Regions from separate parts of the Ensifer sp. genome, predicted to be linked through region 1. Evidence: predicted binding sites of a transcription regulator. Region 1 holds the regulator's gene; the other holds the start of a gene.

Region 1 (3,712 bases):
GCATCGCCCGTGCGGTTGCCGTCAGCCCGGAAGTGATCCTGATGGACGAGCCCTGTTCGGCGCTCGACCCGATTGCGACGGCGAAGGTCGAGGAGCTGATCCACGAGCTGCGCAGCAACTTCACGATTGTCATCGTCACCCACTCGATGCAGCAGGCAGCGCGCGTGTCGCAGCGCACCGCCATGTTCCACCTCGGCAATCTCGTCGAGGAGAACGACACCGACAAGATGTTCACCAATCCGGATGACCAGCGTACCCAGGACTACATCATGGGTCGCTTCGGCTGATCGCCGAAGCTCGCCCCCACCCTGTTTCCTGAACGCGCCCGCAAGGATCAAAGATTATGTCCATGCACATAATGTCCGCCTATGACGAAGAACTGAAATACCTGACGCGCCGCATCTCCGAGATGGGCGGCATTGCCGAGCAGATGGTGGGCGAGTCCGTCCGCGCGCTCGTCAATTCCGATCTCGCGCTGGCGCAGAAGGTCATCTCCGACGACACCATCCTTGATGAAGCCGAGCGCCAGATCGGCGAAAAAGCGATCATCACCATTGCCAAGCGCCAGCCGGTGGCCGCGGACCTGCGCGAAATCATGGGGTCGATCCGCATCGCATCCGATCTGGAGCGCGTCGGCGACCTCGGCAAGAACAACGCCAAGCGCGTGATCGCCGTTGCCGGCTCGGGCATCCCGCGCAAGCTGGCCCGCGGCCTCGAGCATCTGGCCGAGCTTGCGCTGGTGCAGTTGAAGGAAGTGCTCGACGTCTATGCCTCCCGCTCGCCGGAGAAGGCCAACAGCATCCGCGAGCGCGACGAGGAGATCGATGCGATCTACACCTCGCTGTTCCGCGAGCTGCTCACCTACATGATGGAAGATCCGCGCAACATCACGCCCTGCACGCACCTTCTGTTCTGCGCCAAGAACATCGAGCGCATCGGCGACCATGCCACCAACATCGCCGAGACGATCTATTACATGGCGACGGGCGCGCAGCCGGAAGGCGAACGTCCAAAGGACGACAATACGTCGACGCTGGGCGCCGTAAAGGACTAGAGCGCCGTGCGTTCTCAGGAACGCACAAAGGACGCTCCAGCACTTTAATTCTGGAGCATCTTACTGCCCTCGAGTGAAACCACCTGAAGGCAGGATGCTCTGGGCCAGGATAAGTTCGAGTGCCTGCATGTAAACTTCATCCGGTCGCAATTTCGGTTGCGGCCCTGCCTTGTTGCGCCTGTAGCCAACCGTTTTCGCGCATGTCTTTGAAAGCGCGCGGAAGGCTTCAGATGCTGTATGTTCGAGCATCTCCCGGCGTTCGATCGAACACGGGATGCTCTGGGTAAGGAGACGTTACCTGATGCTGCCGAAAATCGCCGTTGTCGAAGACGAAGAGGCCCTGAGCGTCCTCTTGCGATATAACCTTGAAGCCGAGGGCTTCGATGTCGATACGATCCTGCGCGGCGACGAGGCCGAGATCCGCTTGCAAGAGCGCCTGCCGGATCTCCTGATCCTCGACTGGATGCTGCCGGGGGTCTCCGGCATCGAGCTTTGCCGCCGGCTTCGCCAGCGCCCGGAAACCGAGCGACTGCCGATCATCATGCTGACGGCGCGGGGCGAAGAGAGCGAGCGGGTTCGCGGCCTTGCCACCGGCGCCGACGATTATGTCGTCAAGCCGTTCTCTACGCCGGAGCTGATGGCGCGGGTCAAGGCGATGCTGCGCCGTGCCAAGCCGGAGGTTCTCTCGACGCTGCTTCGCTGCGGCGATATCGAGCTCGATCGCGAGACGCACCGTGTGCATCGCCGCACCCGCGAAGTCCGCCTCGGCCCGACGGAATTCCGCCTGCTCGAATTCCTGATGTCGTCGCCGGGCCGGGTGTTTTCGCGCTCGCAGCTGCTGGACGGCGTCTGGGGCCACGATATCTATGTCGACGAGCGCACCGTCGACGTGCATGTCGGCCGCCTGCGCAAGGCGCTGAATTTCTCGAGCATGCCGGATGTGATCCGCACCGTTCGCGGTGCCGGCTACTCGCTCGAAAGCTGAGCCGGCCAATCGGTAGGCAATAAAAAAGGGGCCGGTCGGCCCCTTTTTCTGTACGTGTCTTCGCTCACCTCAGCGTGCGCGGCGGCGCTCGGCGGACGGCTGGTAGGCAAGCCTCGCGTGAAATGTGCAGTAGGGCGAAGCTTCCGGGGAATCGTTGCCGCAGAAATGGAATTCCTCCTTCAGCGGGTCGCCGATCGGCCATTTGCAGGTGCGCTCGGTCAGCTGCGTCAGTTCCAGGCGGCGCGACATCGGCACGACCACATCGGTCTGGACGTGGAAGTCCTGTTCGGCGACGAGATCGACTTCGACCTCTTCCTTGAGGACAAGGGCGCCAGCCGGGCGGGTAACCGTGCGGGTGGTGACGCGCGAGGCGAAGTTCGGGGCGCGCGGCGCCGATGTGGCCGGGCGCGGCTTCGGCCGGGTCGCAGCTGCGGTGCCACCAGCCTTGGCCCTGCCGGGCAGGCTCAGCCGGTGAACCTTGCCGATGACCGCATTGCGGCTGACGCCGCCGAGCTGTGCCGCGATCTGGCTCGCGCTCAGGCCCTCGGACCAAAGCTTCTTCAGTTTCTCCACCCGCTCGTCAGTCCAGTTCATTTCTGCACTCTCCGTTCTCAGCGTTGGCGATGACAGAATCTTTCACCACGCTCCGGCAAGGTTCCGGAGCTGCAACGCGATAACACTTTTGGTGACTAGGTCCGCCGCATGCGTCTAGTAATTGAACGTTAACCTACTGACCGCCGGACTCCGTGGCAAGAGTCCGCGGAATCGCGCCGAATCGATTTCTTGGTTTTCCCCAACTTGCTCGGCGGGCGTTGTATTTTTGCAAGCCCCGCCGAGACGATTTTTTCGTCGCACGGATGAGGGTCGTGCGACCGCACTGCAAGGCTTGGTTTTGTTGACATTGCGCTGCGAAATGGGAATAGTGCCTGCGCCGCCGCAAGGCGGCATTTTTAATTTTTGCCGCGCCCAACATCGCGCGCGGACCGATGCCGATAGCAATGAAGGAGAGGCTCGCCATGACTGCAACCACGCCGCTTTACGACACCTACATGCGTGCGCCGTTGCGTTTCGAGCGAGGAGAGGGCGTCTGGTTGATTGCCGAAGACGGCACGCGCTATCTCGACTTCGCTGCAGGCGTTGCCGTCAATTCGCTCGGTCACGCGCATCCGCATCTGGTCGAGGCGCTGAAGGCGCAGGCCGAGAAGGTCTGGCACCTGTCGAACCTCTATGAGGTTCCGGGCCAGGAGAGCCTGGCGCGCCGGCTGTCGGCCGTGACGTTCGCCGACCGTGTGTTCTTCACCAATTCGGGCGCCGAAGCGCTCGAATGCGCAATCAAGACTGCCCGCCGCTACCATTATGCCAAGGGCAATCCGGAGAAGTTCCACGTCATCACCTTCGAGGGCGCATTCCACGGGCGCACGATCGCCACCGTCGCTGCCGGCGGCCAGCAGAAGTACATCGAAGGTTTTGGCCCGAAGGCGCCTGGTTTCTATCAGGTTCCCTTCGGCGACATCGCAGCCGTCAAGGACGCGATCACCGACGAGACCGCGGCAATCCTGATCGAGCCGATCCAGGGCGAAGGCGGCATCCGCCCGGCCACCAAGGAATTCATGCAGGAGCTGCGCGCGCTTTGCGACGAATTCGGCCTGTTGTTGATCCTCGACGAGGTCCAG
Region 2 (3,712 bases), on a different contig from region 1:
AGACACCAGCGACGGCAGCATCAGAGGCAGGATGATCTTGCGGGCGATCACGCCGTTTCCAGCGCCGATGATGCGAGCCGAATCCTCGAGCGTCGAATCGAACTGGCGCAGCGCATTGCCGAACAGAAGGATGACGAACGGCGTGTAGTGCAGCGCCAGGATGATGGTGATCGGAACGGCACCATAGGCGAGCCAGTCCGGCGGTGCAAAACCGAGCGCTTCCATCCAGCTCGGCTGTCCGCCGGTGGTCCTGTTCTTGAAGAGCGTCAGCCACGCCAGCGCAAAGGTCCAGGATGGCAGCATGTAGGGAATGATCAGCACAGTGGCGAACCACTGCTTGCCGGGCAGGTCGGTACGGCTGATCAGCCACGCCATCGGTATCCCGATCACCAACGCAACGACGATCGCGCCGAATGCGATGGTCGCCGTGTGGAGGAGAGGCAGCCAGAACACGTCCGTCGCAATCACCGACAGGAAGACGCGATTGAAATAATAGAGTGTCGCCTCGCCCATCGACTGGCCGGAGCGGGCCTGATCGGCGAACTGGACGAAGAACGCATCCGAAAGCAAAAGCACGATCGGAGCGGCAATCAGATAGGCGAAGAGCACGACGAGGCCGACGCCCACCATCGTGGTCGGGTCCTGATTGTGGACCCGGTAATTGTAGAGGGCTTTGCCAAAGTTTCGCATTGCAATCCCGTGGGTGAAGACGCGCAACAGCGTCGGGCGGACGGCCCGACCTGCGCAGACGTTGTGATCGGTAGGCGCGCGACGGGTCCTGCGCACGCGGCGCATCGACATCAGGTCGTGCAGTTGGAAGGGGTCAGAAGGAGGAAGCGCCGGCCTTGTCGATGACCTCGCGCACGCTTGCCCAATCCCGATCGTAGCGGATCGGCAGGAAGCGCTCGTCGCCGTGAAACTCACTCTTCATTTCGGCGGTGAACTCGAACTCGAAGAAACACTGCTTCATCTTGTCGACCAGCTGTGGTGCAAGGTCGTGCGCATAGGCAAAGGAAGACGTGGGAAAGATGCCGCTGGTGAAAATGACACGCAGGTCTTCGCGCTTGACTATGCGCCGCTCGATCAGTCGCTCAAGCACGTCCGACGCGACGGCCGCCATGTCGTAGTCGCCGGAGATCACGCCAAGGATGGATTTGTCATGGCCGCCCGACATGATCGGCGCATAATCCACGCCCGGTGCAAGGCCTTCTCCCGGAAAGAGCGCGCGCGGCGCCAGATGGCCGGAATTCGAGAAGGCCGAAGCGTGCGCCACGCGCCGACCCTTCAGATCGGCAAGGGACTTGAAGGCAGAATCTGCCCGCACGATCGCAATCAGATTGTAGCCGCGCACGTCGCTGCCGATGCCCTTTGCGGCAAAGGGAACGGCGCCGGCGCGATTGACCGCCTCGACGGTCGGCCCGGTCGAGAAACCGGCAAAATGCAGGCGCCCGGAGCGCATCGCTTCGATCTCGGCGTTGCTCGACTGTACCGGGTAGTAGACTATCTGGCGGCCGAGACAGGTGCCGAGATGGGTGGTGAAATCCTTGAACAGACCGGCATAGACGGCTGGCTCTTCAATCGGCGCATAGGCCCAGACCAACGTCTGCGGATCCCGCCACTTTGCAGGGTCGACAGGCGCGTCGGCGACGTAATCCTTGTCCGCATCGCAGTAGCGCTCATCGAGATCCGCCCGCGTCGCGCAGGCGGCATTGGCCGCCAACGGCACGGCAGACAGCAGCAGGCACGCGAATGCAATGCCGGCCAGCAACAGCCTGTACGCGTTCATCTCTACCCCTCCCCCAAAGCCCCGCTCTCCCGGCAAGTGCTTGCTAGTTCTCATCTGCTTTTCATGTGTGTATGGGAGTATCACTGTCACAATCCTGTCACCTGGACCCCCGATGCGCATTCTCTTGATCGAAGACACACCGGACATAGCCTTTGCCATTTCCATGCGCCTGGAGAAGGAAGGCTATGACGTGACGACCGCGTTCGATGGCGCGGAAGGAGAACGGCTCGCCCTCAACGCCTCGCATGATCTCGTGATCCTCGACATCAACCTGCCTAAGCGCGATGGCTTTGCGATCCTGAGCTCGATGCGCCAAAGCGGATTGACGCGCCCGGTCATTGTCATCACCGCCCGCAACCAGGTGGCCGACAAGGTGGACCTCCTGGAATTAGGCGCTGACGACTATTTGGTCAAACCCTTCGATCTGCACGAGCTCGTGGCGCGGATCAGGGCCGTCTCACGCCGGCACCTCGGCGCGGCGCAATCGGTCCTGCGGTTCGGCTCGATCTCGATCGACCTGTCGGCGCGCGCCGTCATGCTCGGGGATCGGCCGCTCGATCTCGGGCGTCGCGAATTCGACGTGCTGGAGGTGCTGGCAACTCGCTTCGGCACGACGGTCAACAAGGAGCAGATCGTCGTGAAGCTGTTTGGCTATGAGGACACGGGCACGCCGAACGCAGTCGAGCTTCTCGTCTCCCGGGTGCGCAGGAAGCTCGAGGACTGCGACATCGAAATCGTGACGCATCGCGGTGCCGGCTACATGCTGCGGCAGCGCGCTATCGGCGGCGTAACCGGTGCGCTCTGATTACTCCATAGAGCGGCGCATCCTGTTCAGCGGCGCCGCACTGCTCATCATCATCGGGCTGTTCCTGTTCTGGATGGTGCGCTGGAATGCGCACAATGCGGCCGAGGAAGCCTTCGACCGCGTGCTCGGCGCAGCCGCATTGTCGATTGCCGACACGGTATCGATCGAGGATGGAGCCTTGAGCGTGGACTTGCCGCACTCGGCCTTCGCCATACTCGGAACGTCGAGACTCAATCGCATCTTCTACCGGGTGGCAGCGCCCGACGGCACGATCATCACGGGATCGCCGATCCTTGGGCTTGAGATACCCCATGGTACCGGGCCGCAATTGCGGCTGGCCGATAGCAGCTATCGCGGCGAACGCATCCGTATCGCCGCCGTCGCCCGATACAATACCGACGCATCCGGCGGCGGCTGGGTCGATGTGCTCGTCGGCGAGACGCGCGAGGCCCGTGATCAACTTGGGCTGCACCTGACGTTCAATGCCGCCCTTCCGGCGATTGCCGTTTCGGTGCTGGCCTTTCTGCTGATCTGGCTTGCGGTCCGCCAGGCTTTCGCGCCGCTGAGGACGGTCGAGGCCGATCTGCGTTATCGCGCATCCTCCGATCTCAGGCCGGTTCCGGGTCCCGTGCCAAGGGAGGTGAACGCCCTGATTTCGGCGCTCAACGACTTCATGGCGAGGCTTGATTCGGTGCTGGTCGGCCTGAAGAGCGTCACTGCCGATGCGGCCCACCAGTTGCGCACCCCACTGACCGCGTTGCGCGCCCTTTCCGAGCTGTCGATCGACGAAGTGCCGGAAGGCAGGCTGCGCGATATCCTCAGGCGCATTCACGCCAACTCGGTCAATGCCAGCGTACTTGCCAACCAGCTCCTGTCCGATGCGAGCACGCTGCATGGACTGGAATCGCGCATGCGCGAGACCTTCGACATGCGCCAAGTCGTGCGCGACACGATCCGGCGGTTGCAGGCGGAAGGTTCCTATCCAACCCTCGACGACAGTCTCCACCTCGATTTGCCCGACGGCCCCGTGGAGATCGAGGCGGAAGCGGTGAGCCTGCGCGAGATGATGCGCAACATCATCGAAAACGCACTTGTCCATGCACCCGGAGAGATCGACGTTG

The links. Region 1 encodes PhoB, which activates phosphate uptake and scavenging genes when phosphate is short. Its sites were predicted from a motif close to TGTCATNNANCTGTCAT; they were not measured.
Region 2: phnD (phosphate/phosphite/phosphonate ABC transporter substrate-binding protein) is a predicted target of PhoB. The motif match lies at 1,871-1,887, and genes of this name have one in related genera.

What each region holds. Positions count from the first base shown of each region.
Region 1 is NZ_DALZXU010000001.1:472,040-475,751, forward strand. It holds gene pstB (phosphate ABC transporter ATP-binding protein PstB) at 1-287, shown strand, start outside; gene phoU (phosphate signaling complex protein PhoU) at 341-1,054, shown strand; gene phoB (phosphate regulon transcriptional regulator PhoB) at 1,356-2,039, shown strand; gene RTP54_RS02315 (GcrA family cell cycle regulator) at 2,109-2,633, opposite strand; gene RTP54_RS02320 (hypothetical protein) at 2,767-3,057, opposite strand; gene RTP54_RS02325 (aspartate aminotransferase family protein) at 3,056-3,712, shown strand, end outside.
Region 2 is NZ_DALZXU010000002.1:225,664-229,375, reverse strand. It holds gene RTP54_RS14005 (ABC transporter permease) at 1-690, opposite strand, end outside; gene phnD (phosphate/phosphite/phosphonate ABC transporter substrate-binding protein) at 824-1,786, opposite strand; gene RTP54_RS13995 (response regulator transcription factor) at 1,899-2,591, shown strand; gene RTP54_RS13990 (sensor histidine kinase) at 2,581-3,712, shown strand, end outside.